3 regions of the Clostridium neuense genome follow, and region 1 is predicted to be linked to each of the others. Evidence: riboswitches for the same ligand, from Rfam matches in the RefSeq annotation. Region 1 holds a riboswitch; each other region holds the start of a gene.

Region 1 (10,167 bases):
ATGGGCTTACGCCCAAACCCCTAGTCGGTGTACATATATTCTCTAGTCCATGGTATATCGTTAGTTATTCCTTTTGTAAATAGAAATTGATGAATATCTATATTTCCACAGTTAAATGATGCAGCACATGCATTTAAATACAGCCTCCACATTCTTATAAATGTCTCATCCTTCATTTTTTCTATTTCAGGAAGTGCATTTTCAAAGTTTCTTGCCCAATGTTCAAGTGTTCTTCCATAATGTCTCCTAAGGCTTTCTACATCAACAAGATAAAATGAATGTCCTGTTAAACTTTCAATAATTTCTCTAACGGATTGAAGATATCCTCCAGGGAAAATGTATTTATTAATCCAACTATTTGTACCACCTTCTTTTACACCAGTTATGCAGTGCAAAAGAGAAATGCCACCCTTGTTAAGTAGTTTATCAACATCTGTAAAGTATTCATCTATACGTCCCTTACCTACATGCTCTACCATACCAACACTTACAACTCTATCAAAGGTTCTGTTTTTTATTTCCCTATAATCCTCTAAAATAACTTCAACCTTTCCTTCTAATCCTTCTTTTTTTATTCTTTCCTTATCTGCCTCATACTGTTCTTCGCTTAGGGTAACTCCTACAGCATGTACATTGTATTTTTTAGCAGCAGTAGTTATAAGTTCCCCCCAACCACAGCCTATATCTAATAATGTTTGATTCTCTTTTAGGCATAACTTTTTTAATATATGTTCAACTTTATTTTTTTGTGCCTGTTCTAATGAATCATTTTCAGATTTAAAATATCCACAGGAATATGTCATAGTATTATCTAACCAAAGTTTATAAAAATCATTTCCTATATCATAATGATATTTTATATCACTTTTACTTTTCTTTATGCTGTTAGGTATAAATTTTATAAGCTTTTGATATTTATGACCATTACTCATAAAGCTTTCCTTATTATTGTACAATGATTCTATGACTTCTTGAACATCACCATCTATATCAATTTTCTTTGTCATATATCCTTCGCCTAATGTTAGAAATGGATCCTTTATTACATCTCCTTTTGGTATTTCTTCATTAAATAGTATTGTAAATTTGGCTTTTCCATCACCACAATGTTGAACTTCCCCATCCCAATACTTTACATCACATGGATCAAAAAATAAATTTTTAAACAACGCCTTATAAAACATCTTATCTGTATTCATAACTTTCTCCTCTCTAAATCAAATTATTTAATTTTATCAATTAGCTTTCTCATATTATCTAAAGTGTCTTTAAACAATATTAAATCTTCATCGCTGAATCTCCATAATTTTTCTTCAAAAGATTTCATTAAAGCTTCTTTATAAAATTGCATAAACTTTTCGCCTTCATCTGTTAATCTTACGTATATTATCCTTCTATCATTTTCATCATAGACTCTTTTAACCAAATTCATACCCACTAATTTATTAGTCCAACTTGTAACATTTGATTTTGGTGATGAAAGCATCTTTCCAAGTTCAGTTATATTAGTTTTCTTACACTCTTTTACTATATACATTACTTTTATATGAGCCGTAGTTATTCCTTTATCTTTTAAAATTTTATCTCCAACATTTAAAATTATTTTATTAAATACAGGCATAACAGAAAATATATCACCGAACAATTCGCAAATAATCCTTTTATCCATAATTATCCCCTATAAAATATTGTTATAATATATAACTATTATATATTATAACAATACTTATGTAAAAATTCCAGTTCCAAAACTGGAATTTAATTTATTTACTGATTGTATGACCCAAATCATTTACTGCATCTTTAATAGCTGCATTTATTAATTCTTTTTTATTATCATCTATATTAATATTCATTTCCTTTAAAACACTGTAAACAACATTTTCAGCTATTTGTGCCCTTTCATCTTTAGAAATATCTCCTGTATGATAAAGCTCTTCAGCATCTCCTACTGCAATTTTAGCCCATTTCTCTATAGTTTGAAGAACACTTACAGCTTTATTGTCTGGTACTATACTGCTTATAGCATCAATAGTCTTTCCAGAAACATCTACCATATTTCTTATATCTGATAGGGCAGCTTTTATATCTACACCTTTACTTTTAAGATATGGAAATAAAAAAATTATAGTTCCTAAAACTCCACCAACTACGCCAAATAGTATAGAAGTAGCAATAACCCCCTCACTTCCCATATTATCATCTCCTAAAATATATTTTATTTTAAAGTATAAAAAATGTGCATATTAGTGCTTTATAATGAGTAAAATCCTATTTCTAAGTAAATACTAAATAAAGAAAGAGGTGAATTTTATGAGTAGTGCAAAATTAACTCCCTACGAAAATCTTATGATTAAAGAAATATTAAGTAATGAAGTAAACGAACTTAAAAAGTTAACCACTTACATAGAGCTTTGCAAAGATGACAAACTTAATTTCTTTGTAGAAAAACGCATAGATTCTAAAAAGAATAATATTAAAGCAATTCAAAATTTCTTGGGTAAATCAGAATAATTCTTTTAATATGGAGGAAATAAAATGAATTTATTTAATGAATCTGAAAAAAATAGTAATTTAAAACTTGATGATAGGAGTATAACTGTTGATATGCTTAAAGATTCAAAATTTAATATAACAACTCTCTGCAATGCGACCTCTGAGGCAATAAATCCACAATTACGTCAGATTATAGATACTCAATTATCAATGGCTATAAATGAAAGCCATGAACTATGCGACATTGCTATAGGTAAAAACTGGTTTGAAGCTTATGAAGATCCTGAGCAACAGCTAAAGGATGATTTAAATGATTCAAAACGTGTACTTGAATCCGAATAATTTATTCGAAAATAGCAGGTGACAAGTTACATTTACTTTTCTTTGTTATATTCCTAAACATTTTTTAAGCTCATAATTGATAAAAATCCTTCTTAACTTGTCACTACTGTTAACGTACAATTGTTACCTATTTAATATCCATATTGCTCCATTAAGTATACCAGCAAAAGATACCCAAATAATATATGGTATCATCAAATATGCTGCTAATTTATCAATTTTGTAGAACTCAAAGGTTGTAAGTAATATAAAGCCTAATAGAACTAAAAGTTCAATAAATGCAATTCCATATAAATTAAATCTAAAAAATATTATGCTCCACAAAAAGTTTAAAAATAATTGAACAAAATATAAAATTGTACCTTTTTTAATATCCTCTCCCTGTTTACCATGCATCCATATTCTATAAAAAGCTAAAGCCATGAGAAAATATAGTATAGTCCAAACTATGGGAAATATGTAACCTGGTGGTGAAAATGCTGGTCTCTTTATTTTAATATACTGATCATTACCTGCCATTCCTAAAAATCCACTTAATGCACCAATACCAGCAGTTATTAAAATACTAACTATAAGTCTCCAAATACTTTTTTCTCCATTAACTTTAAAAACATTAGACACCCAAATACATCTCCCTTAACTTTATAATATATATATATTGTTTTTAATTTACTTTAATCTATTTTATAAAAAAAATGTATGAATCAAATTTAAAACATTTTGATTCATACATTCCTATATAAAATATTTTGATTTAAAGCAGTTTTACTATTTCTTTTTTATAATTAAGTAATTCAGAAGAAAACAATCGTTTTTCCTTATCTTTTTTATAAAAGTCTAAGTCAATCTTTTTTTTAACAACACCCGGTTTTGAACCAAGGACATATATACTATCAGACAAAAATACAGCTTCCTCAATATCATGAGTAATAAAAAGTATTGTCCTTTCCACTGCTTTTTTCATATCTAAAATCCACTTTTGCAAGTTTTCTCTGGTTATAGAATCTAGAGCACCAAAAGGTTCATCAAGAAGCATTATTTCCTCTGAAGAAAGAAAGGTTCTAAGAAAGCTGGCTCTTTGCTTCATACCTCCAGAAAGCTCATAAGGGTATTTATTCTCATATCCAGAAAGCCCCATTAATTCAATATACTTAGCTGCCTTTTCCCTTGAAGATTTCTTGTTTACTCCTTTTATATCAAGCGGAAGTACCACATTTTCCATAATAGTTTTCCAGGGAAGTAACAAATCCTTTTGCTGCATATACCCTATATCTCCAAGCACCGAAATATTTCCACTGTCTTTATCAATTAACCCTGTTATTATATTAAACAATGTGCTTTTTCCACAGCCACTTGGTCCAAGTATTGAAACAAATTCTCCTCTATTTACATCAATAGAAATATCCTTAAGTATAATGTTACCATCAAAACTTTTTGTTACATTTTTAAGGCTTATAACCTCATTATTTTGGCAAGAATTCGTTTGTGAATGCATCTTTCGAATTTAGCTCCTTTTTAATTAATCCTTTATCCTTTAGGAATTTTGCATATCTATCCCATACTTCTGCCTTTTCTACTCCCCATTTTGGAGCATCTGCAATGTAGTGAGTTGTCATATACTTTTGGCTTTCCACTGCCAACTTTTCATCTATTTCTGGAGCATATGAGCGAAGTATTTTTGCACTTTCTTCTGGATTTTTTATTGCATACTGATATCCTTCTTCAGTAGCTTTTAAGAATTTTTTTACCTTTTCAGGATTTTGTTTTATGATATTATTGTTAGTTATAAGTATTGGTGTATAGTAATCAAGTGCTGGATCTAAATCCTTAACAGCAACATAGTCTAAATCAATGCCCTTAAGCTTTGCTTCAATTCCTGTCCAGCCTTCAAAAATCCATTCAAAATCTATGTTTTTCTTTGTTGCTGCAAAAAAATCATCATTTCCTGCATTTACAATTTTAAGTTTACTAAAGTCTGCTCCATTTTTCTCCATAATTGCTTTTATTACTGCCTGCTCCGATGGTGATCCCCAACCACCATATACTTTTCCTTCGACATCTTTAATGCTTTTTATATTTTTACTTTTAGGAGCTGCAAACCCCGAAGTGTTGTGTTCCATTAAAGTAGCAATTGACTTAACAGGAAGCGGTGAATCACCAGTAAGTGCATAAGTTACATCCTCCTGATAGCTTACGCCAAAGTCTCCCTTTCCAGTAGCTATAAGTGTAGTAACAGCTGTATCTCCTGGCTGCTGAATTTTTACATCTAAGCCCTGCGCTTTATAATATCCTTTTTTCAATGCTACATACATTCCTGTATGATTTGTGTTAGGTGTCCAATCAAGTATCACTGTAGTTTTATCCAGTGCCTTATTTGCACTTTCCTTTGTGCTGCTAGTAGTACTACAACCTGAAAAGATTACTGTGCTCATTACTAAAGCTGTTACCAATGATATTATCTTATTCTTTTTCAATTTGAATCTCTCCCTTATAGTGAAATCAATGAAACTTTTAACTTATGTATTATGAAAAACTGCTTAAGATTCGGTCTTTTCATAATGAATAAGTTAAGTTTCGCTTATTTCCAATGTATTAATCTTTTGCTTATAAAATCTATAATGTATATTATTATTATGCTTATTAAAACTATAACTATAATTGCTGCAAAAACTTTATCAAGCGCATAGGCACTTTTTGCTCTAACCATATAAACGCCTATGCCGCTGTCTCCTCCAAGCCACTCTCCTATAACAGATGCCATTACCATATAGGTTGCAGCTATTTTAAGCCCAGAAAACAAGTTAACCATGGCATATGGAAGTTTTAAATGATAAAAGGTTTGAAGCCTTGATGCTTTCATTGTTCTAAACAAATTAATATAATCTCTATCAACTTTTTCAAAGCCATCTATAAGACTTATTACTATTGGGAAAAAGCAGGTTATTATTACAACTATAATTTTAGGCATTGGTCCAAAACCAAACCATATTATAAACAGCGGTGCAATTGCTATGGTTGGTATTGTTTGAGAAATCACTAAAATTGGATAGAGTGATTTTCTAACAATTTTAAAACTATCCATAAGTACGGCTAGCACAAAGGATAAAATTATTGATATACCAAAACCTACAATTGATTCATATATTGTTACCTTTGTATTATCCATTATAACTTTAAAATCACTTATAAGCGTTTTAACTATGCTTGTGGGTGAAGGAATTATATATGCTGGCACATTTTTTACATCTACAATAACTTGCCAAAGCAGCAAGGCAGCTACCAAAGTAATTATAGGATATAGTTTATTTTTGATATTTGCCAACTTTTTCCTCCATCGTTACCCCTTCAGGTTTGTAATCTATTTTTACAACAGATGCAACTCTTGAGGCTCCTGCTTCAACACATATTGTTTGTGCTTTCTTTACAATTTCCATAAGTTCATCTAAGTCACCTTCCATAGTAGTTTCCATTGGTCCAACTATGTGCTTAACTCCAGTTGATTTTATATATTCTATAACCTTATCAACTACTGGATATATTCTCTCCTCTGGCACTGTTGGAAGTACTTGTAAACTAACATTAACTGTTTTCATATTACTATTCCCTCTTTCATTAATATGGTTTTTAAATTTTTAAAAATTTTATTTTTAATTTCATCATAATTATATTTTTTTATGATTGAAATTTTATTTACTATATTCTTCACTTCATCTGGATAGCCATACTTTCCATTTACCCATTCTAAAGAAGTTGGTCCATCGGTTTCTGTCAAAATTCTATTAGGTGGAAGAAGCTTAACTATTTCCTGTGTAAGCTTTGAATATCCTATATCAACACTTACAGTAAAATAGCAGCCATAATCTATTAATTTTTTTAAAGTTTCTAAATCTCCGCTATACCAATGTATTATAGGTGTTTTAAGTCCATACTTTTTTATATAGTTAAGAATTTCCTCTTCTGCACCTTTAGTATGTATATTTGTAATTTTATTATAGTTTCTAGCCTTTTTTAAAAAGTATTCAAAAACACTCTTCATATGCGGATACTTTTCTTTTTCTTTAATCCAAAAGTAGTCCAGTCCTATTTCTCCAATAATTTTGCATTCTTTTATATATTCATCAAACAAATCTAAATTTTTATAATTATTGTGAGCTTCCCAAGGATGAATTCCAAAGCAAGGTATTATATTTCTATTATCCTTACTAAGCTTTTTAGTAAAATTATAGCTCTGAATATCCATAGAACATCCAAGTGTAACTATGTTATCTACTTTAATAATGTCAAGAGCTTTTTCTAACTTTTCCTTATCCTTAAAAAAATCCAAGTGATTATGTGCATCAACAAACATATTGCACCCCTTCTAATTTTACGCAAAAATAAAGAGCGCTACTTTTAAAATAGCGCTCATGCATTCTACATGTGAATTAAGCTTTCCTTCGTCGGTGTTATCCGCATCAGGTTCAAAGGGTTAAAGTTTTAAAAACTTCTCTCAGCCACAAAGGGCACCCCCAGCACTAAAAAATAAATACTATCTATATGCTAACATTAATTTTGCTATTTGTAAATAAAAAATATACTATTTAAATTACAATCTTAATCAGATTTATTTATCCAATTATCCCCTTTATAACATTTTCCTTATTCTTTAAATCACTAAACTCATTTAAATATACTTTTTCACCAAGTAGCTCATAAATAGTTTTTGCAAACTCTAAAAAGTCACAATTACCAGCTCTTTCACCTATTCCAGTAATAGTACAATCAACATATTTAGCCCCAGCTTTTAACGCTCCTATTGAATTTATTATTGCCATACCAAAATCATTATGAGCATGAACTTCTATTTCTATTGGTACAGCTTCTCTTATTTTGTTTATTTGATGAAATACCCTTCTTGGATACAAAATACCAACAGTATCCGCATATCTAACTCTTTTAACACCAATACTGTAAATCAATCTACAAACTTCTATTAAAAAATTTATATCTGCTCTTGAAGCGTCTTCCAATCCTACAGTTACCTCATATCCTTTACTTACTGCATATTGAACACATTTTTCAACATTTTCAAGAATCCAACTCTTATTTTTTTTCAGCTTATCCTCAATTTGTATATCAGATACCGGAACCGATATATGAATTATATCTACAGAGCAGTCCATAGATTCATTAATATCCTCAATATTCATTCTATTCCAGGAAGATATTTTGCTTTTAAGCCCCAATTTCACTATTTTTCTTATACTTTCTTTTTCATCCCCACCCATAGCTGCTATACCAGCTTCAATTTGAAAAATACCCATATCATCAAGAATTTTCGCAATTTGTACCTTTTCATTTATTCCAAGTGCTATACCAGCTTTTTGTTCACCATCTCTTAATGTTGTATCAACAACTTTAATGCTCATATTTTCCCCCCCATTCTATATGTTTACCAATGGAGCTTTCATACAATTTAATCAACTCATCATCCAAAATATTTCTTCTTAATTTAACACTTTTACTTCGTATTTCTTTTAAAAGGTCATCAACATCAATATTTATAGATTTAATGTTTAATTCCTTTAATTTAGTAATAACTGCTTTCTTTCCAGAGTGCTTTCCAATAAACATTTGCCTTTTTGAACCTATTTCATATGGATTATATGGCTCATAAGTTTTTGCATTCTTCTCTATTCCATCAACATGTATACCAGATTCATATTTAAAGATATCCGCTCCAAGTACAGGTTTCATTGGAAAAATCTCTTGATCTACAAGCTTTTCATACACCTTTTTAATCTCACATAGTAATTTGGAGTCACCAATTACTTCTCCATTTCTTATTACCTTAAGTGCAAGCATAACTTCTTCTGAAGCTGCAAATCCATATTTTTCTCCGTAAAATGCAGTTGTAATAAAATCGGCCCCATCTAAGCAACACTCTATGGCTATTCCTGTTGCAGCAAAATATCGGTTTTTAGGACAAAAATCTATCAGCACAGAAAATTCATTTTTTATCTTTTTTATAAACTTGCTCCAACTATTAAAGTTATATTTTTCAACATTATTAATTCTAATACATGCTATATTAAAATTATTTAAGACCTCATAATTTTCGCTCCAAAAATCATCATTAATTTTTTCAATATTTATCTCTAGTATAATCTTTGAATTATTTATATTTGTTATTAAATCATTTTTCATGTTTTTAGCTAAATCATTCTTTATGATAAGATACCTAAAATTATAATCTTTAATAAAAGTAACATCCTTCTCATCTTCTACTCTATATGCATAGCTAATATTTTTAGGTAGTATATTTACTTGATTAACTGATTTCATATCAATTTCAATAATATCAATGCCAAATGCAGTAAGCAATTGCATAAACTTAAAAATATCTTCCCTTTGGAATTTACTTAATTTTCTTACTATTTCGGGTATAGATCTATCTATTATCATTTTTTTCTTACCATTAACTATAATAGCCACTATTTATCCTCCTTTTCATTCATTCTTACTATAACAAGCATAGAAAATGACAATATATACAATATTGCTGCAAAGGCAGTAGCTGTCTTTATATCACTTTGCATAAGCGTATATATCTCAAGTGGAATAGTCCTTGTTTTATTTAATATGTTACCTGCAAACATAAGAGTTGCTCCAAATTCTCCCATTGATCTAACCCAGGCTAATATAAGTCCAGATATTATAGAATTTTTAAGCATTGGGATTATAACTCTTATGTTTGTCTCAACTTTACCTGCACCAAAAACATAAGTTGCTTCAAAAATCTCATCAGGCACTCTTTTTATGGAATCCCTTAAAACTCTAACATAAAACGCAGATGATACAAAAACCTGTGCAATTACTACTGCTATAGGAGTAAACACTATATCTATATTATATTGTGATAAAAACCTTCCTATAAAACCATTGCTTCCAAAAGTTAATAGCAGCGCAATTCCTGCAACTGCTGGCGGCAGTACAATTGGAATTTCAACTATAATATCAAGTAACTTTGCCATCTTATTATTAGATATATTCGCAATATAAAAAGCTGTGGCAGTACCAAAAAGAAAGGTTATTACAAGAGAAACTAGAGAGGTCACCAAACTTAAGAGTATACAATTAACGTTTTCCGTGTTACATACATTTTTTAATATATTGTATACCCCAGCATATTTCATCAACGATAAAATTGGAAACACAAGTAAAAAAATATAAATCACGGCCATGCAGCACATGGTAGGAAATAATATTCTCTCCATAACAAAATTATTTCTAGTTTCTTTTGCAAACACATTTGTATACTTTCTTCTTAACTTTATACCATCTTCAACC
Region 2 (10,167 bases), 160 kb from region 1:
TTTTCATCATAAACTAAAAGCATTTAAATCTGAATCATAATATCTGAAAAGAAAATATCTTAGATGATAAAAAGCTTTCTACATTTTACATACAATATATGTTATAATAATTAAAACTGAACATTCAGTACTAAAATTAAGGAGAGGTAATAAAAGTTAATGAATAAACCAAATGCACGTGAAAGAATTTTACAAGCAGCAGTTAAAATATTTGCAGAAAAAAGCTTCGAAGGTTCTCGTATTGAAGAAATTGCCAGTGCTGCAGACGTTCCTAAATCTCTTATTTATTATCATTTTAAAAATAAAGATGCAATCTTAGAAGCTCTAACTAAAAACTTTGTTGATGAGTATATGAACATCATAAATAGCACTAGCAGTGAAACCCATAAAGAAAAAGCTAAAAATTTACCAAATCGTATGAAAGATGTTTACTATGAATTTGGGCAAAAAAATGCAGATTTAGTAAGAGTAATTTTTATAGATTCTTTAAAAAAGACAAAAAAACAACCAATAATTTTTAAGGTTATAGAAGCTATGATTAATAAAGAATCAGAAAATAATTTAGGCGAATCATATGACGTTCAAGAAAGAAGAATTGCAGAATTTTTTACAAGTTTTCTTCCAAACTATGCGTATATTTGCTTTGCGGATTCATGGACAAAATACTTTGATATTGATAGACGTCAATTTGACAAATTATATTTAAAAGTATATCAAGAAACTCATGGTGCATACCACAAAAATCACAAGTAAAAATAATTTATTTGTAAAGGAGTTATTATGAATCAAGAAATTATTAGAATTGATTTAGAAGGTGTAAATTGTTATCTACTTAAGGAAAATGACAAATTCATTTTATTTGATACTGGCGGACATTTATTTATGGATAAAATTTTTACAAATAGACGTGAAAAACTTGAAAAAGAGCTTGAAATGAACGGTTGTTATCCTGACAATTTGATTCTTATAGTATTAACTCATGGTGACAATGACCATTCTGCAAATGCCGCTTTTCTTAGGAATAAATATAAAGCAAGAATAGCAATGCATTCAGGCGATGTAAAATTAGTCGAAGCTCCATCATTAGAAGAAATGCTAGAGAATAGCAATTACAATTCAATTATTTATAAAATTATTTTTCAGTTGATGAAAAAGCAATTAAAAAAAATTTCTCAGAAGACACTCAATGATTTTGAAAAATTCAAACCAGATATTATTATCGATGAGGGTGATAGCTTACTAAAGTACGGTTTTCACTGCAAAATTATTCATTTACCTGGACATACCTATGGGTCAATTGGCATCTTAACCGAAGATAACAGCCTAATTGTTGGCGACACATATGCAAATTTAAAAAAGCCCACTGCCGCATTAAATGCTTTAGACTTCTCAATTCTCAGCAAAAGCATTGATAGATTAAAAGCTATGGATATAAAAATGGTATATCCGGGCCACGGTGCACCATTCGAAAGTGGCAGTATCTTTAATAAATCTAAGTGAGAGATTGTGAAAGTATAAAGAATGCAAACTAAATCAGTTCACAATTCACAATGCACAGTTCACAGTTTAGGATGATTTTCTTCCACTTTGCTACAGAAAATCTAAAGCTTATTGCTGACGCCATTTCAAGATAATGCATTATTATATTCGCTTTACCAGCCAAGCATCATACCAGTTTTTTATATAATTTTAGATTTATCTGACGAGAGGAAGATAAATCATCCTTCACTGTGAATTGTGAGCTGTGCACTGTGCAATGATTAAGTTAGTTCACAACATTTTTAACTCGTAAAAATTTAGTTACTAACTAACAAACTTTTCAACCGCTTCCTTTAGTTCCTTCGCCGCTTTTCTAACATCCTTTTTACCAAGTATGGCTGAAATAACAGAAATCCCATCAATACCTGTATCTGCAAGTTTATCTACATTATCTGCACTTACACCACCAATTGCAACAACTGGAATATTAACTTTTTCTACTATTTCTTTTAAAGTTTCAATACTAACATCTGTAGCATCTTTTTTAGTTCCCGTTGGAAAAACTGCTCCTACTCCAAGATAATCTGCCCCATCTTTTTGTGCTTTTAAGGCTTCCTCAACACTGCCAGCTGAAACTCCAACTATTTTATCTTTGCCGACAAGCTTCCTTGCTATATCACAAGGCATATCACTTTGCCCTACATGAATTCCAGCAGCATCAACTGCTAATGCTATGTCTAATCTATCATCGATTATAAGTGGCACATTGTATTTATCTGTAACCTTTTTAATATCTACCGCAATTTTATAAAAATCCATAGTTGAAATGTTTTTTTCTCTTAATTGTACAAGGGTTGTCCCTCCCAATATAGCCTCTTCTACTGCCTGCTCTAACTCAATACCACAAAGTAAGCTTCTCTCAGTTACAAGATACAAACTATAATTAACATACTTCATTTATACTACCTCTCCTCATAAAATCTTCACCTTTAAGCTTAAAAACTTCATCTATAAGTCTTACTCTAAAATTCCCACTACCTTCGGCTTCTGTAAGCTTTTCATATGCTTTTTCTCCTGACATACTCATAGTTAAAATTCCTGCTGCAGCTGCTAATAAATAATCCTTCGTAACACCACAATATGTACCTACAAGCGATGTAGTCATGCAGCCTGTTCCAGTAACAGTTGTAAGCATTTTAGTTCCATTTTTAAGAACCATAACTTTATTTCCATCAGACACATAATCATTCACTCCGGTAATTGCAACAACTGTATTTAAATTTTTTGCACAAACCTTAGCAACTTCTTTTGCATCATCTGTAAGAGTTTCTTCAGAATCAACACCCTTTGAAGCTGCATTCATACCGCATAATATTTTTATTTCTGCTAAATTACCTCTAATTACAGCAAATTTAATTTCTTTTATGAGTCTTAAGGCTGTTTCCTTTCTATATGGTGTTGCCCCCACTCCAACAGGATCTAGTACCACCGGAATCCCAAGTTTATTTGCTCTTTTCCCCGCCTTTACCATAGCTTCTATAGTTCTACTATTTAATGTTCCAATGTTAATTACAAGGCTTGAGGCAATAGACACCATATCCTCAACTTCGTTTATATCATCTGCCATTACTGGAGAACCGCCAACTGCTAAAACTATGTTTGCGCAGTCATTTACTGTAACATAGTTAGTTATATGATGTACAAGAGGTTTCTTCTCCTTTACGCTGCATAAAAGTTCTTTGAATTTTTCATTAACTTCCATTTACTTATATACCTCCAACTAATAAAATATAATAAACCTGTTATTAGCATGCTTGGCAGTGTTGCACCAAATATGAAATCTAATCTTATAAACAAATAATAAACAGCTACTCCTATTGCCCATACTATAACAGCACCAATATTTAACAGAAGTTTGTCCTCTATTTTCGTATGCTTTTTTATTATGAAATAATCTGTTAAAAGTACTGCAAACAATGGAGCAAAAACTGAACCTATTATGTAAAGAAAGTTCGTATAATTGTCCATATTAACTAATAGTGATGCTGCCGTTCCTATTATTGTTATAACTATAGCTGCAGCTTTTTCATTAAACTTTGGAACTATATTTAAAAATGTAACTCCAGCTGAATATGCATCCATAAATGTAGTTGTTACTGTTGAAAGTACAACAATTCCAAAGGCTGATATTCCAAGATTTGCAGCAAGCATCATAGTGGAAGGATCAGGATTTTTTGAAACAATAGCTGCTCCAAGACCTATAATAAACATCCAAGAGCTTCCAATAAAATATCCTAAAAAGCTGCCAAAAGCACCTTCTTTTTCGCTTTCTGCAAATCTTGTATAGTCTGCAACCATAGGAAGCCATGAAAGAGGCATTGCAATTACAAGTTCAAGTGCACTTCCAAAAGACATACTTCCACCAGAAGGTTGCGAGAAAAGTTTTCCACTTCTAAAAACAACCCAGCCAAGTACAAGTGTAAGTGCAAACAAAAGCACTACTGCTAAAGTATTAATTTTTTTAAAGCCAGTCATTCCAAAAGCTATAACCAGTATAATAAGCACTGCTGTAAGTACACTCCAAAGTGGAATATTATTTATAGACCACATTGTTTTACTTATTAAATTTAAGGACTGAGCACAGGAATTTATCATAACTGCTGTCCAACCAAGAAGCTGAAGCACATTTAATATTGAAAACAAATATGTGCCATACAAGCCAAAAGATATTCTTGTAGAGGTAATTGCAGGGACTTTCTCACGAGTACCGATTATACCTGCAAATATAAATATTGCTGTACCAATAAGATGCCCGAGTATTATTGCAATTAATCCCTTTTTAAAGCCTAAAGCAGCTATTGATCCACCTGTTAAAATTTCAGCTATAGAAATAGCCGCACCACACCATAAAAGTGCAAAGTCCCAAAAATACAATTTATCTTTCGTTTTACTCATAATTTAATCCAGCCTTTTTATATAATGTATAAAAATGATTAGTTGGCCCTGAGCCATGTCCTATAGAAAGTGAATGCTCTATAGCAGTTGTTATGTACTTTTTAGCATTTTCTACAGCTTCCTTTATATTCATTCCCAATGCTAAATTTGATGCTATTGAAGAAGAAAGTGTGCAGCCTGTACCATGAGTATTTTTTGTATTAATTCTCTCATTCTTTAAATAAACAAAATTTTTACCATCATATAAAACATCCGTAGCATCACCAGTTAAGTGCCCACCTTTTATTAATACATTTTTAGGTCCCATATTATATATTATTTTCGCTGCCTTCTCCATATCAGAAATAGTTTCAATCTTAATATTTGCTATTATTTCTGCTTCTGGTATATTAGGTGTTACCACTGATACGATTGGTATAAGTTCTTTTATAAGCGTCTCAACAGAATTTGGATTCATAAGAGAATATCCTGATTTTGATACCATAACAGGATCTAAAACAACATTGCGTGGTTTGTACTTTCTTAGCTTCTCTGAAACTACATTTATACCTTCAATTTCGGATATCATGCCTATTTTTACTGCATCAACTTCAATATCGTCAAAAATAGCATCAATTTGCTTTCCAATAATATCTGGACTTATATTTTGAACATCAATAACTTCCTTAGTATTTTGAGCTGTAACCGCTGCTATTACACTCATTCCAAAAACTCCATGTGCTGAAAATGTCTTTAAATCTGCTTGAATGCCTGCACCACCACTAGAATCTGAGCCAGCAATTGTTAATACCTTTTTCATAGATAAGTTCCTCCTTTTTTATTCTTGTATCTCGGAGGAAAATGAACTTGGAAATAGAATTGAATATGCCTAAGCTTATATGCATTCTTAATGAAATTATGCAAATAAAAAATGCTTACTTTTTAGGTAAGCATTTATTTCAAAGAAAATAAACAAATTCGCTTTGCTCCCTACGGTAGTTTTAACTACTTCAAGTTCAAAGGGTCAGGTTTTAACCTTCTCAACCAAATGGTCCCCCCGCAATACAATATATTAAATTTTAAAATACGACTTAATTATATACACAATATATATAATTGTAAAGCTTTATTCTAAATTATATTCCACCTTAAAATTTAAATTCTATTGGATAACACTACTGTATCTTTAAACATTTAGGACATATTCCATAAACCTTAACATCATAATTAACTATTTCAAATTTATAACTTTTCTTTAACTCATTTTCTATTAAATTTAGATTAAAATCTTTTACAGCAAATATTTCTCCACACTTTGTACATATAAAGTGGGGATGCTGATACTTATCGTTCATGTCTATTAATTCATATCTTACTCCATTTTCATCATTATCAAATTTACGTACTATATTTGCATCTTCAAATATATGCATAGTTCTATAAATTGTTGCTATACCCATATTAGGATAATCCTTTTTAATAATATTGTAAATTTCTTCTGATGTCAGTTGGCTATGTTCATTTTTAATAACAGTATCCAGTATTTTTTCTCTTTGAAGCGTTACCTTGTAACCTTTTTCTTTTAACGTAGTTTTAAATTCGTCTAATAAATTCATAATACTCATCCCTATTTAAATTAATTATAGTTAAAATTTATCTCTCCCATCAAAATCATAATTGTGCGTATGATGAAAATGTCTATGATGATGTTCTCTACAATGATGAAAATTTTTATAATCATTATTATTGTCATTTTCCAATCCTAAACATAATTTTTTAATTAATACAAAAAATTGCTCTTTCTCTTCTTCTGTTAGTGCACTAAAAAATTTTTCTTCAAATTCGTCTTTGGTTTTCTCTATATGTTCAACAATTTTTTTACCTTCATCAGTTAAATGAATATGACTCACACGTTGATCCTTTTGATCCTGTTTTCGAAAAATGAAACCATTATTTTCAAGCTTACTAAGCATTTCTGTCATTGACGATGGTCTAACATCCAATTTTTTTGCTAATTCTTTTTGACTAGCACCATCGTTTCCAGAAACCTCTGCAAGTAACTTTGCTTGACCATGATAAATTACACCTTTCATGCAATAATCTTTATGTGCGGCACGATGCATTTGTTTTACCAAATTATGTAGAGCATGGTATAAGTTATTTAAATCTATACTTGCCATAAATTTTTTCTCCTTCTCCCTAAAACAAGTTAGGTACCTAACTTGTTTTTAGTATATCAGCCATATAATTAAAAGTCAACAAAAAGATTAGGTACCTAATCTTCTTTATAAAAAAATAACTGTGAATACCATAATTATAAGTTCTCCACAGTTATTTTTAGTAAGTTATGATATTTATAGTTACCTTAAAATCTGCATTTCCTCCATAAATCTATTGTTTCGCTAAGCATATATTTCATCCTTATAAAAAAGCAAAGAGTAAAAGATAATATCAACTAATCCTTTACTCTTTGCTTTTTTAATACCTTATCTCTCCAAGTATTTCTCTTTGAACTTTTTCAACATCTGGTACATAGCTCTTCAATAATTTCATATTTCCTTTAAAGATATAATTACCTGTACCTGCAGGAATTAAAATACTATCTCCATAATTTACAACTTCACTTTTACTGTTGTTTTGTCCATAAAAAATTTTTCCTTCACCATCAACACAAGTAAATATATAAAATCTCTCTTCATCACTTTTCTCTGCAAGTTCATCCTTAAAATCATATAACTCTAGCGAAAAATCTCTTCCAAGACATAAATATGTTTTTTCATATCCATCTTTTTTAATCTTTATTCCTTCACTTTTTTTACCGCGAAGACTTAAATCTATTACATCAAGTGCTTTTTTTACATGTATTTCTCTTCCTCTATTGTAATCAGAAACTCTATATGTAGTATCGCTATTCTGCTGAATTTCTGCTACTATGACACCTTCACCTATAGCATGAATCATACCACTTCTTACTAGATATACATCACCCTTCTTAACAGGGATTTTATTCATATATTCATCAAGCTGATCTTTTTCAAGTGCTTCTTTAAGTTGTTCCTTCGTACAATTTCCTTTTGTTCCAACTACTAAATTAGCACCTTCAAATGCCTCAACAACATACCAAACTTCAGTTTTACCCATATCACCTTCTACTTTTTTTGCATACTCATCATTTGGATGAACTTGAACTGAAAGTTTGTCCTTAGCATTTATTAGTTTTATAAGAAGAGGAAACCAATCTGAACTTATCTTTGTTCCTATAAGTTCACTCCCCTTTTCCTTTATTAAATCATCAAGCCTTTTTCCTTTAAATTCTCCATTTGCTACAATGCTAGTTCCATTTTTATGGCAAGCAACATCCCAGCTCTCTCCTATATTTCCAGCTGGAAGATTATCTCTAAACTGCTCTAGATCTCTTCCACCCCATATTTTTTCGTAATATAAATTTTCAAATTTTAATGGATACATCTTAGCAACCTCCGTATTATATTTAATTTATGCTTATATAAGTCCTATACTTTCACTTATCAATACATATACTTTTAAATTTAAATAGCTTATCATTTGTTTTTTCTAATTTATATATAGGACATCCTATTGTATTATGCGCTAATTTTTTTATAGTTTCAACGTTTTCACCTTTGCAGTTCAATCCCAAGTAAAGTGCACTTGGCCTTATTGGAAATTCAACCTTGTTATGTATTTTTTCATCCTTAAGTATTATTCTCCATTCCTTTTCATAATTCCAGCTTATATGCTTTATCTGCATCATAAAAAAAAGCATGTATGCAGCATCTTCTGTTTTATCATTAATTAAATCCTTTAAAATGTCAGTTATATCATATCTTTCTGTTTGATATACTACAGGAAATAAATACTTCGAAAATCTATTTGTATAATTAATTTTAGAAAAATCATATTCCGCACACATGCCCTCATGATTTCCCGCATAGTGTGTCCACATAGGCATACTATTAATTTCCTCAGAAAAGCAAGAAATCTTAACATCTGTTTTAAAGGAATCAATTAATTTCGTCACATTAATGCCCTTTAAGTGTTTTTTTATTTCTCCTTCATCAAAGCATATTCCACATGAATCAAAAGGATCATTAAAATCATCTGGATTTGAAAACCAAAGTTCATTATTTATAAGTGTATTTATTTTTTCTTCATCTATAACCTCATATTTATATAATCTTTTAGGAAAGTTATCGTATTTTAATTTATATGCTTCATCCTTTTTTCCTGCAAAAAATAATCTTTTATATTCCTCTATCCATTCCAAAATATTTTACTCCTTACCGTGAATTAATATTTATTTTTTCCATAATCAAGTTCTATTATTAATTGGGGCTATAGAATTAATAATAGAAAAATAGTATAATTATTGTGTATAATCCAATAACTAGGAGGAATTTAAATTGATAAATCTAAAAAAGCCGACTCTTCTTTTTTCAGCAATATGTGCTGCTATTTTACTATTAGCTACTCCAAAATCAGCAATGGCTGCAAATAGAGATTTCTATGATATTTCCAAAACTCCACCTATACTTTATAGTAATGCAGATCTTCAATCTGAAGAATCAAAATTAGATGCTTTAATAACAGCCACAGAAGATCATCCAACATTTATGGTATATGAATTTAGCGGTCAGTATTATAACTACGCAAAATTATTTGCTAACTATCAAATTGCACATAATTCTGGACAAAGTCCAACACAAGCATTTATATTTGCATTAGAAAATACAATACCTCTTCCTGCACCAAAAAAATAAAAGTGAAAAGGACATTCCTTTCCACTTTTATTAATTCTAAGCTAAATCTCTTTTATAATTTTCTCTACAATTAAAGGTTCATCCATAGCAGAAGACATTATAGCAAGCCCCTTAGCCCCAGCTTTAATTACATCTCTTGCATTTTTTTCACTAATGCCCCCAATGGCAATTACAGGCACAGTTACTTTTGTTACGATTTTCCTAATATAATTTAATCCTTTTCCTTTTACCCCCGGCTTACAAGCTGTTTCATATACATTTCCGCAAAGCAAATATGCTGCGCCATTTTTTTCAGCTTCAATTGCCTCTTCCAAGCTGTGAACCGATACTCCCGTTTTTATATTAATTTTTTCTTGTCTCATGAAACTCTCAAAGCCTGTATGATATGCATAAGCATCAATTTCTTCAGCTACCCTTAAACTTCCATTGACAATCAACCTAGCATTATATCTTTCCGTAATAACTTTTACTTTGTGAGCTAATTTATAAAGTTCATGATATTTAAGATCTTTTTCTCTTAAAATTATATTTTTAGCACCATATTGAAGTGCTTTTTCAAGTCTATCACATAAGCTTCCCTTTGCTACTAATTTTCTATTTGTAACAACATATATCATAGTGTACTTTGAAAATCCTTAAATACTGGGTTATATCCCAAACCCTTTATTGCATCATAAACTTCCTTAACACTTCTTTTATCATTTGTATCAAACTGACCTTCCCCTTTATCCTTACATGAATGTCCTCCAACTTCCGTAGATACACCTGCTGACATCTTTGTTACTCCTATAGGAATAAGACTATCTCTAAATTTAGCCGGTTCCCTTGTAGTTATATTTGTACCTGCTCTTGGTAAAAACAGCTTGTATGCTAAAATCACTTGTACAATATTTTTATCATTAACCTCATATATGTCACTAAAGCTTCCTGCATGTGGCCTTATTCTAGGTGCAGACATTGATATCTCAACACCTGG
Region 3 (10,167 bases), on a different contig from region 1:
AGTCCATGATATCGCTAAATATGTAAATATAACAGGAGCCTATCTTTTTAGACTATTTAAAGAATATTTGCATACTTCTCCGCAGCAATTTTTAATAAATTTCAGAATGGAAAAGGCCTGTGAACTTCTTAAAGATTGCAATTTTACTACTGGACAGTTAGCACGTTCTATAGGCTATAGAGATGTGCTTTTATTTTCTAAAATATTCAAAAAAAGCTTTGGTATTTCCCCAAGCGATTATAGGAAACAATTATGAAAGGACAATGCTATTATGAATCTAATAACTCTTAATAATATATCAAAAAGCTATGGTGAAAAAACTATTTTAAATGATATAAACTTTACTATAAATTCTGGAGAAAAAATAGGTCTTATTGGAATAAATGGAACCGGCAAATCAACTCTTTTAAAAATACTCTGCGGTCTCACTGACTACGATTCGGGAAGCATAACAACCTCCAATGAACTTTCAATAAGCTATCTTTCGCAGAATACGGATTTTTATGATGATTCAACAGTTATGGAACAAATTTTCAAAGGTAATTCTAAAGAAATGACAATTTTAAAAGCTTATGAAAAAGCAATTCACGATGCAGCACTTAATCCTAAAGATGAAAAGCTTCAAGGGCTTATTGTTGATTTAACCTCAAAGTTAGATGCTCTAAATTTATGGGATATGGAAAGTGAAGCAAAGACTATACTCACAAAGCTTGGAATAAAAAATTTTGAAGAAAAGATAGGCAATTTATCCGGCGGTCAAAAAAAGAGAATTGCCTTAGCTGCTGCACTTATAACCCCTTCCAATCTTTTAATTTTAGATGAACCTACTAATCATCTTGATAGCGAGACAATTTTATGGCTTGAAAAATATCTAACTCAAAAAAAGGGTGCAGTATTTATGATAACCCATGATAGGTATTTTCTTGATAGAATAATAAACAACATGTTTGAACTTCACAATGGTAAAATATACACCTATACAGGCAATTACAGTGACTTTTTAAGTAAAAAACTCGAAAGAGAAGAGATGGAAAAATCCTCTGAAGACAAAAGGCAAAACCTTTTAAGAAGAGAGCTTGCCTGGATAAGAAGAGGTGCTAAGGCAAGAAGCACAAAGCAAAAAGCAAGAATACAAAGATTTGATGAATTAAATAAAAAAGAATCATTAGCCGTGCAAGATAAAATTGAAATTTCTGCTCAAAGCTCAAGGCTTGGCAAAAAGGTTATAGAGCTAAAAAATATAAGCAAAAGCTTTGGTAGCAAAAAATTAATAGATGATTTTAGCTTTATTTTTTCCAAAAGCGATACTGTTGGAATAGTTGGTCCAAATGGCATAGGAAAATCTACACTTTTAAATATAATAACGGGCAAAATTCTTCCAGACAGCGGAACTGTAGATGCTGGTTCAACCGTTAAAATAGGTTATTTTTCTCAAGAGTCTAAAGACATGGATGAAAATTTAAGAGTAATTGAATATGTACGCGAAGGTGCTGAATTTATAAAAGATGAAAGTGGAGAACTTATAAGTGCTTCTAAAATGCTTGAAAAGTTTTTATTTACAGGAGAAATGCAGTGGACTCCTATTTCAAAACTTTCTGGTGGCGAAAAAAGAAGACTTTATCTTTTAAGAATACTTATGGAGGCTCCTAATGTTCTTATACTAGATGAGCCTACAAATGATCTTGATATTGAAACCCTCACATTACTTGAAGATTATCTTGATGGTTTTTCTGGCAGCGTAATAACTGTTTCTCATGATAGATATTTTCTTGACAAGGTTGTAAATAAACTTATTATTTTCAAAGGTAATGGCAAAATAGAATACAACACTGGTAATTACTCTGAATACCTTGAGAAAGCAGTTTTAACTGAAGAACCTAAGCCAGAAAAAATAAAGCAAAGTAAGCCTAAAGAAGAAAAGTCCAAAAATAATAAGCTTAAATTTTCTTATAAAGAGCAAAGAGAATATGACGAAATAGATGGATTAATTGAAACTGCTGAAAAAGAACTTGCTGAACTTGAAAGTCAAATTAATTCAGCTGGAAGTGATTATGTAGTTTTGCAAGAACTCCTAGCTAAAAAGAAAGAGCAGGAAGAAAAGCTTCAAAACTTGTATGACAGATGGGAATATTTAAACGAATTGGCAGAAAGAATTAAAGATCATAAGTAACAATATTGAAAATCATTAAATATAATCTATCCTAACAAACTCAAATTTAACTCAATGCACAATTAAGAATGATTTACCTTTCGCTTTGCGCGCAATAAGTTTAAGATTTTTCAAAGCATAGCGGAGAAAAATCATCCTTCATTGTCCTTTGTACTTTGTACTCTGCTTTTTAGATTCCAGTTTATCGAGATAAATTTAGCGCTAGGTGATTTCAGCCTTTCAGCTTATCTACTCTATAATTTGAGCTTTATCCTCATCTATCCATATCGCTTGTGTTAAAACATCCCAATTCCCCCCCTCATGCACACCTAAGGTCATCAACTTAAGAACTTTATATATATAAATTAGTGAAAATAGATTTTAAAAAAATTGCTTATAAAGAGATAAAATCCAAGGCAAAACAAAGTAAAAAAAAGAATGTAATACTAATGAATATCATGTTATCAACATTTGAAGATGATTATTTAGCACCAATATATATTATATAAAGTGGAAGTTTATGATATAAAATATAATCATGTTAAAATTGCCCTCAATATCCATACAAAATCATATAAAGGAAGCTATATAAATGTCGAAAAATACGTAAAAGTGCAAAAATAAGAAAAGGACGGGATATCATGAGTAAAAGCATTAGTGGGATAAAAGGTAGGATTTTAATATCTATAGTTTTAATTGTTTTACTGACTGTAGTAAGTATCAGTGGTATAGCAATTTATCAAGTAAATAAAAAGAATTATAATGATTATTTGAGTAATTCTAGAGAACAACTGAAAATAGTTTCTCAATCAATTGAAATTTTCAATGACCAAATAGATAAAAATCTTAATATGCTGGCAACAAATCCCCTGATAATGGCGGTAGATGACAGCATAACAACTTATAAAAACACAACACAAGAAACTCAAATGAAACCTTCTGCTAATGGAGAACTTGAAAAAGCGATATACAAAATATTTGAGCAGTATGGACATAACCATGAAGGTACAAACTATGTATATCTAGGCACTAAGGATGGAAGATATATACAATGGCCCGAAACTACTACATTTGCAGGTTATGATCCTGTAAAAAGACCTTGGTACGTTGATGCTGAAAATAAGAACGGAAAAATCATTAGAACAGCGCCATATATTTTTCAGTCTTCGATGCTTACAAGCAATGCCCGTTCATTTACAGATAAAGATGGAAAGTTTCTTGGAGTAATAGGCCTTGATGTGAAGCAATCTAAAATTAGCGATATGTTAAATCAAATGAAGCTTGGTAAAACAGGGTATTCAATGCTTATACACAATACAGGTGTGATAATGGCAGATGGAAAAAATCCTAAAAATAATTTTAAAAAAGTACAAGAAGTTGGTATTGCTGGCTTGAATAAACTTCTAACTGATCAAGCAAAAACCTTTGAGGTTTCAATTAATGGAGAAAAATATCTTGTAAGTCCATATAAAGTTGAAGGGACGGATTGGATATTAGCATCGCTTATTACTCAAAAGGAGTTAAATTCTGGTGCAAAAGAAATTATGAATATAGTAGTTATTTCGGCTATAGTGATATTAGTGTTAATAAGTATTTTGGCTAATTATTTATCTAGCAGCATAACAAAACCTATTATAGCAGTCACAGGCAGAGTAAAAGATTTTGGTAATTTAGATTTTTCCAAAGATAAACAGTTGAATGAAAAGTACTTAAATAGAAAAGATGAAATAGGAGATATGATAAGGTTTCTTAAAATTATGAGAGAAAACGTGGCTGAATTTATTCGAAAAACTGCAGGTGCAGCAGAGCATATTGCTGCCTCCTCAGAAGAATTAACAGCTACTTCGGAGCAAGCAGCTACTGCTGCAGAGGAAGTAGCCAAAACTATTGAAGAAATTGCAAGAGGATCTAGTGAACAAGCTAAAGATACAGAAATAGCAGCTCATAATGTAGAAGAGTTAGGCAATTTATTAGAACAAGATTTAAATTATACTAAAGAACTTAATGCTGCAGCAATTCAAATTGAAAAACAAAAGGAAGAAGGTTTCCTAATTTTAAAAGAGCTTATTAATAAGACACAGAAAAACAGTGATGCATCAAGCAATGTATATCAGATTATAATGAGTAACAATGAAAATGCAGAAAAAATTGAAAGTGCTAGTGCTATGATTGAAAGCATTGCGGATCAGACAAATCTTTTAGCTTTAAATGCTGCAATTGAAGCTGCAAGAGCAGGAGAAGCAGGTAAAGGTTTTGCCGTTGTTGCGGATGAAATAAGAAAGCTTGCAGAACAATCTAATAACTTTACAAATGACATTAAAACTATAATAAATGAATTAAAGACAAAATCACAAAGTGCAGTTGATTTTATGAAGCAAACAAAAGAGATTGTTACAGAACAAGAAGATAGCGTTGAAGCAACTGAAGGAAAATTTGAGGGAATAGCACAGGCAATTGATGATATAAAAATCATAATCACTAAACTTAATCATTCTACAGGCTTAATGGCAGAGAATAAAAACAAAATTATTGAATTAACGCAAAATTTATCGGCAATATCTGAGGAGAATGCCGCTGGAACAGAGCAGGCATCTGCATCTACGGAAGAACAATCAGCTACAATTGAAGAAATTGCAAGCTCAGGTGAAAAATTAGCTACAATTGCAGAAGAATTAAAAGTATCAATAGATCAGTTTAAAATTTAGCTTTAAAACCTTGGATTTATGTACCTATAATTCCAAGGTTTTTTCATTACACTGCATTTTTATATAATTTTAGATTTATCTGACGTAAGTAAGATAAATCCACCTTCACTGTCCTCTGTCAATTGTACTCTGTACTCTGAGCTGATCACTTGTCACTTTCTCCCCTATCTTCTCATAGTAGTATTTTGCCAGTTCTTCATACACCTTGAGGTTCTTTTTTCCTTCCTCATTTAGCTCGTAAACCCCTCTTGATTTTTTATCAAACCAGCCATAATAATTCTTGTATAAAATAGATACAGTTTTTTTGCAGTCCGTTCCAATTTCTCTGAGCCTTTTAGGGGAAAGCGGTCCAAATTTATCAAGGCAGCAGGCAATTTCAATTGCACTTTCTCTATAAGAAGTTACAAGCTTTTTCCCCCTTGTTCCTCCAACATTTAAATCCTTGTTTCTGCCCTTAATTTCTTTTATAAGACTTGCTCTCTTTTTTTTATTTGCATTAATGCTTTTTATTCTATCAAAAGGTTTGGGCTCTATGACAACTTCAACAAAAGTTTTGCTGCTCTTAAAATTCACAAATATAAGTCCAAGCTCTAATCTCCTTATAAGATGACAAATATCCTTCCATTTTGAATCTGCTTTCATCCTTTTAGGTTTTGGAACAGCTATATAAACTAGTTCTGAAATTTTTTGCCTTTTAACTGCCTGTGACAAGAGTTCTACAGTCAAATTCTTTTTTAGTTCAACTATAATAAGGAAATCATCTTTAATAGCCGTAACATCGCAGTCCTTAACCTCCGCCCTTACTGTATACCCTTGTTTTTCAAAGAAATCGTGAACAGGCTTGTACAAATCTTCTTCTAGTATTTTTTCTTTATCCATCATAACTACACCTCATGATAAAAGTATTATAAATTTCTCTACATTTAATAGTAATTTTATCATAAAGATTTCATAAACCAAAAACAATTTTATTAAAATTATAGTTTACTTAAAAAATCACAATTTTAATACATAATGGTATTATCAATTTCACACTAAGAACCATATACACTAATAAAAGTCAATAATATATTGTACAAGTTTAATTGATTACAAAGATTCATGCTAAAATTCCGTAGGCACGGAGGAATTTTTTCCTTGCACTACCGAGAGAGCGAAGTAACAATGCTGAAGGAACAGTTTAAAAAGATTCTAATAAATCTTGGCAAAAAAATCGTAAAATACTTAGATATTTCAATTGTCTGAGCATCTTTTCAGAGAGTATAAACATATACGAGGCTTGGGCTTTGCCCATTATCCTTCTTGAACTCAAAGCAAGCACTATTTTAAAATATACACCAAGATTTATAGAATTTTTTTAACGCGACGAAGCATTATTACTTCGCAATTTTTATGCTAATCATCGTCTCTAAGTATGTTTACATTTTTTCCACTCATAACTTTATTCATATTCCTAACCGCACACATTTTTCCACACATAGTGCAGGTATCTGGATTTTCTGGTGTTGATTCTTTTCTATATCCTATAGCCTTTTCTGGATCTATTGAGAGTTCAAACGTAGCCTTCCAATCTAATTTTTGTCTTGCCTCTGCCATTTTATTATCCCACTCCCTTGCACCAGGAACATTCTTTGCAATATCAGCGGCATGAGCAGCTATTTTAGAGGCTATAATTCCTTCTTTCATATCATCTAAGTTAGGAAGCCTCAAATGCTCTGCTGGAGTAACATAGCATAGAAAGTCCGCCCCGTTTGCAGCTGCAATTGCTCCTCCTATTGCACTTGTTATATGGTCATACCCTGGAGCTATATCCGTAACAATAGGTCCAAGAACATAGAAAGGTGCTCCATGACATAATCTCTTTTCTATAATCATATTTGATTTTATTTCATTAAGCGCCATATGTCCAGGTCCTTCAATCATAACTTGTACATTTTGCTCCCATGCCCTTTTAGTAAGTTCTCCAAGAGTAATAAGTTCTTTAATCTGGCTTGGATCAGTTGAGTCTTTTATGCATCCGGGCCTGCAAGCATCTCCAAGACTTATAGTAACATCATATTTAGCGCATATTTCAAGAACTTTATCAAAATACTCATAGAATGGATTTTCCTTATTGTTAAGTTCCATCCAGGCATACAAAAGTGAACCACCTCTTGAAACTATATTCATAACTCTGTTATTTCTTTTAAAAACTTCAGCAGTTTCTCTATTTATTCCAGCATGAATAGTCATAAAATCCACACCATCTTGAGCTTGTTTTTCAACTACCCTTAAGAATTCTTCTGCAGTTATATCCTTTAATTCCTTATCATAAAAACCTACTGCATCATATATAGGAACCGTTCCTATCATCGCAGGAGACATTTCTATAAGCTTTTTCCTAAACTCTTCTGTCTTTCCATAAGAACTTAAATCCATAATAGCTTCTGCCTTCATTTGAAGTGCTGTTTTAACCTTTTCAAGTTCCATATCCACATTGGCACAATCTTTAGATATTCCTAGGTTTACATTTATTTTAGTTCTAAGTCCTTCCCCAATACCTTCTGCACTTAAGGAATTGTGATTTTTGTTAGCTGGAATTACAACTTTTCCTTCTGCAATAAGCTTTCTCAATTTTTCAATTTCAATATGTTCTTTTTCAGAGACAACTTTCATCTCCTCTGTAAATATACTTTTTCTTGCAGCATCCATTTGGGTTAAATAATTCATAACATTTCTCCTTATCTAAATTTTATTTTTGGATGCAGACACATTAAAAAAAGCTCACCCAAATTAAGGGCAAGCTTAAAAATTCATAATCTAATAATGCTCTGCTTCCCTACGGTAGTACTAACTACATCAAGTTCTAAGAGTTGGATTTCTCCTCTCAGCCTTTTACATTAAGGCACCTCTAGCAAATTACATTTCTCATTTTACCATCACTTAACACGTTTGTAAACTAACATATACATTTCTAAATATGCCATAACTTTAACAATACACATACGTTACACTTATGTAATATATGTGTCGTTGTTGTATCTAAATACTATTAAGTAATTTAATTGTATTGAAAACATTTATTTACTAGAATATAATATTTATGTTTAATAATTATCTCAATAGAAAGGACTGATTCTTTTGAATTTGCTTGATACTATAGATCAAATCTGCATTGAACATAGGGAAAATGTCTTCGAAATATACAAAAATTCTACTTTAACATATGGTCAGCTAAAAAAATATTCAGATGCACTTGCAAAATACATAATCTCTGAATATGGGGACGATAAATCACCAATAGCTATTTACGGTCATAAAGAACATGAAATGCTAATTTCTTTTTTAGCTTGTAGTAAATCTGGACATGCTTATATTCCTATAGATACTACTTTTCCAAAGGACAGAATAAAAGATATTATTGAAAGCTCTAAACCCACATTATTTATTAATATAGGAAATATTGATATTGATAACTTTAATGGAGAGATTTTGTCCTTAAACACCTTGAATGATATTTTTGTTAAATTTAGCGGAATTGAGCCTGACAAATCATACCGTGTAAAAGAAAATGATGTTTATTATATGATTTATACCTCTGGAAGTACTGGTAAACCTAAAGGTGTTCAAATCACCTACAAAGCTTTAAAAACATTTATTGAATGGTTCATGCCTTATTGCAAAACTAGTGAAGAAGAGAGTGTATTTTTAAATCAAGTATCTTACTCTTTCGATGTATCTGTGATTAGCATATACATTGGACTTCTTCTTAAGAAAACTTTATATGTAATAGATAAAGAAATGACTACAAATTTTAAGGATTTATTTAAAAATTTAGGCATATCAAAAATAGCTATGTGGATATCAACACCTTCATTTGCCGAAATGTGCGTTATTGATAATAGTTTTAATAAAAACTTACTTCCAAAGCTAGAAAAGATGTTTTTTGCTGGTGAAATACTATCAAAAAAATTAGTTTCAACTCTCTATGAAAAGTTTGGAGATATCTCAATAATTAATGGATATGGTCCAACAGAAGCCACTGTTTTAATAACAGCTGCGGAAATCAGTAAGAATATGATTTATGCTGAGGATTCTATTCCAATAGGGTATGGAATGACTAATTCTAAAGTAATGCTAGTAGATGATACTGGCAAAGAAATTAAAGATAACAAAAAAGGTGAAATTTATGTAGTCGGTGACAATGTAAGTATTGGATACTATAACAATGAAGAAATGAACAAAAAGCACTTTTTCACGGTTAAAACTGAAACTGGCCTTAAGCAAGGTTATAAAACTGGTGACCTGGCATACAAGAAAGATAATTTGTTTTACTACTGCGGAAGAAAAGATTTCCAGATCAAATTAAATGGATATAGAATTGAGTTAGAAGATATTGAAAATAATCTAAGAAAATTAGATTACATAAGTAACGCTGTTGCTCTGCCAGTTAAAATTGAAGAAAAAATTTCTTATATAGCAGCCTTCGTTACGCTAAGCAAAGAATTTAATGAAAAGGAGTTTAAAATAGTTATGAAGATAAAAAATGACCTTAATAAATCTTTGCCTCTATATATGGTACCTAGAAAAATTAAAATACTAGATAAATTCCCTATGAATTCAAATTGCAAAATAGATAGAAAATTACTTCAGGAGGATTTAAAATGACCCCTTTTGAACATGGTATATTCTTCTACATTCTTTTTGTTTCATTAATTCCAGCGATAATTATTGGATTATTAGAGAAAAAACTAAAATATTATGGAACCTTTTTAAGCCTATGTATGATGTTGCTATTTATCGGAAGGAATAAAGCAGAACTATTAAGTTTTTTAGGCTTTTACATACTTCAGGTAATCTTAATAAAGCTATATTTCTTGATTAGACAAAAAACAGATAATATTTGGATCATGCGTATATTTGTTTTTTTAAGCATACTTCCTCTTTGTTTAGTCAAGTTTAGTAGATTTTTTACTTCTTCAACCTTAGGTTTTATAGGTATTTCTTACCTTACCTTTAGAACTGTGCAAGTAATAATAGAAACACATGATGGATTAATAAAAGAAATTAAACTTATTGATTTAACTTACTTTATTTTATTTTTCCCAAGCATTAGCTCTGGTCCTATTGATAGAAGTCGACGTTTTGAAAAAGACATAAATAAAACTCTTACAAGAAAAGAATATATAGATTGTATGGGAAATGGTATCTTTAGGATTTTTAAAGGCGTTGCCTATAAGTTTGTTATAGCCAGCTTAATATACACCTATTGGCTTTCAAAAATACCATCTAACTTTAGTATAAATAATATAGTTCAGTGTATGTACGCCTACA

The links. A riboswitch is a leader RNA that binds a small molecule or an ion and turns the genes downstream of it on or off. The one in region 1 is predicted to bind thiamine pyrophosphate.
Region 2: it holds a riboswitch for thiamine pyrophosphate, as region 1 does, so the genes downstream of both, thiD (bifunctional hydroxymethylpyrimidine kinase/phosphomethylpyrimidine kinase) here and ACJDT4_RS08295 (TatD family hydrolase) in region 1, are expected to answer to the same signal.
Region 3: it holds a riboswitch for thiamine pyrophosphate, as region 1 does, so the genes downstream of both, thiC (phosphomethylpyrimidine synthase ThiC) here and ACJDT4_RS08295 (TatD family hydrolase) in region 1, are expected to answer to the same signal.

What each region holds. Positions count from the first base shown of each region.
Region 1 covers NZ_JBJIAA010000006.1:71,157-81,323, forward strand. Annotated here, with positions in the region: gene ACJDT4_RS08245 (class I SAM-dependent methyltransferase) at 21-1,199, opposite strand; gene ACJDT4_RS08250 (MarR family transcriptional regulator) at 1,223-1,669, opposite strand; gene ACJDT4_RS08255 (PLC family EF-hand domain-containing protein) at 1,764-2,195, opposite strand; gene ACJDT4_RS08260 (hypothetical protein) at 2,314-2,514, shown strand; gene ACJDT4_RS08265 (spore coat protein) at 2,539-2,838, shown strand; gene ACJDT4_RS08270 (TspO/MBR family protein) at 2,962-3,459, opposite strand; gene ACJDT4_RS08275 (ABC transporter ATP-binding protein) at 3,593-4,333, opposite strand; gene ACJDT4_RS08280 (ABC transporter substrate-binding protein) at 4,302-5,312, opposite strand; gene ACJDT4_RS08285 (ABC transporter permease) at 5,417-6,160, opposite strand; gene ACJDT4_RS08290 (thiamine-binding protein) at 6,141-6,431, opposite strand; gene ACJDT4_RS08295 (TatD family hydrolase) at 6,428-7,186, opposite strand; TPP riboswitch at 7,253-7,358, opposite strand; gene ACJDT4_RS08300 (beta/alpha barrel domain-containing protein) at 7,446-8,246, opposite strand; gene ACJDT4_RS08305 (homocitrate synthase/isopropylmalate synthase family protein) at 8,236-9,312, opposite strand; gene ACJDT4_RS08310 (ABC transporter permease) at 9,312-10,167, opposite strand, start outside.
Region 2 covers NZ_JBJIAA010000006.1:227,835-238,001, forward strand. Annotated here, with positions in the region: gene ACJDT4_RS09030 (TetR/AcrR family transcriptional regulator) at 160-753, shown strand; gene ACJDT4_RS09035 (MBL fold metallo-hydrolase) at 781-1,500, shown strand; gene thiE (thiamine phosphate synthase) at 1,804-2,436, opposite strand; gene thiM (hydroxyethylthiazole kinase) at 2,423-3,241, opposite strand; gene cytX (putative hydroxymethylpyrimidine transporter CytX) at 3,199-4,434, opposite strand; gene thiD (bifunctional hydroxymethylpyrimidine kinase/phosphomethylpyrimidine kinase) at 4,427-5,233, opposite strand; TPP riboswitch at 5,384-5,482, opposite strand; gene ACJDT4_RS09060 (Fur family transcriptional regulator) at 5,589-6,029, opposite strand; gene ACJDT4_RS09065 (MarR family winged helix-turn-helix transcriptional regulator) at 6,060-6,593, opposite strand; gene ACJDT4_RS09070 (type I phosphomannose isomerase catalytic subunit) at 6,892-7,881, opposite strand; gene ACJDT4_RS09075 (DUF2971 domain-containing protein) at 7,934-8,698, opposite strand; gene ACJDT4_RS09080 (hypothetical protein) at 8,835-9,191, shown strand; gene ACJDT4_RS09085 (thiamine phosphate synthase) at 9,233-9,808, opposite strand; gene thiH (2-iminoacetate synthase ThiH) at 9,805-10,167, opposite strand, start outside.
Region 3 covers NZ_JBJIAA010000003.1:360-10,526, reverse strand. Annotated here, with positions in the region: gene ACJDT4_RS03935 (helix-turn-helix domain-containing protein) at 1-256, shown strand, start outside; gene ACJDT4_RS03930 (ABC-F family ATP-binding cassette domain-containing protein) at 272-2,170, shown strand; gene ACJDT4_RS03925 (methyl-accepting chemotaxis protein) at 2,791-4,854, shown strand; gene ACJDT4_RS03920 (DUF2161 domain-containing phosphodiesterase) at 4,960-5,736, opposite strand; gene thiC (phosphomethylpyrimidine synthase ThiC) at 6,250-7,563, opposite strand; TPP riboswitch at 7,653-7,756, opposite strand; gene dltA (D-alanine--poly(phosphoribitol) ligase subunit DltA) at 7,975-9,501, shown strand; gene dltB (D-alanyl-lipoteichoic acid biosynthesis protein DltB) at 9,498-10,167, shown strand, end outside.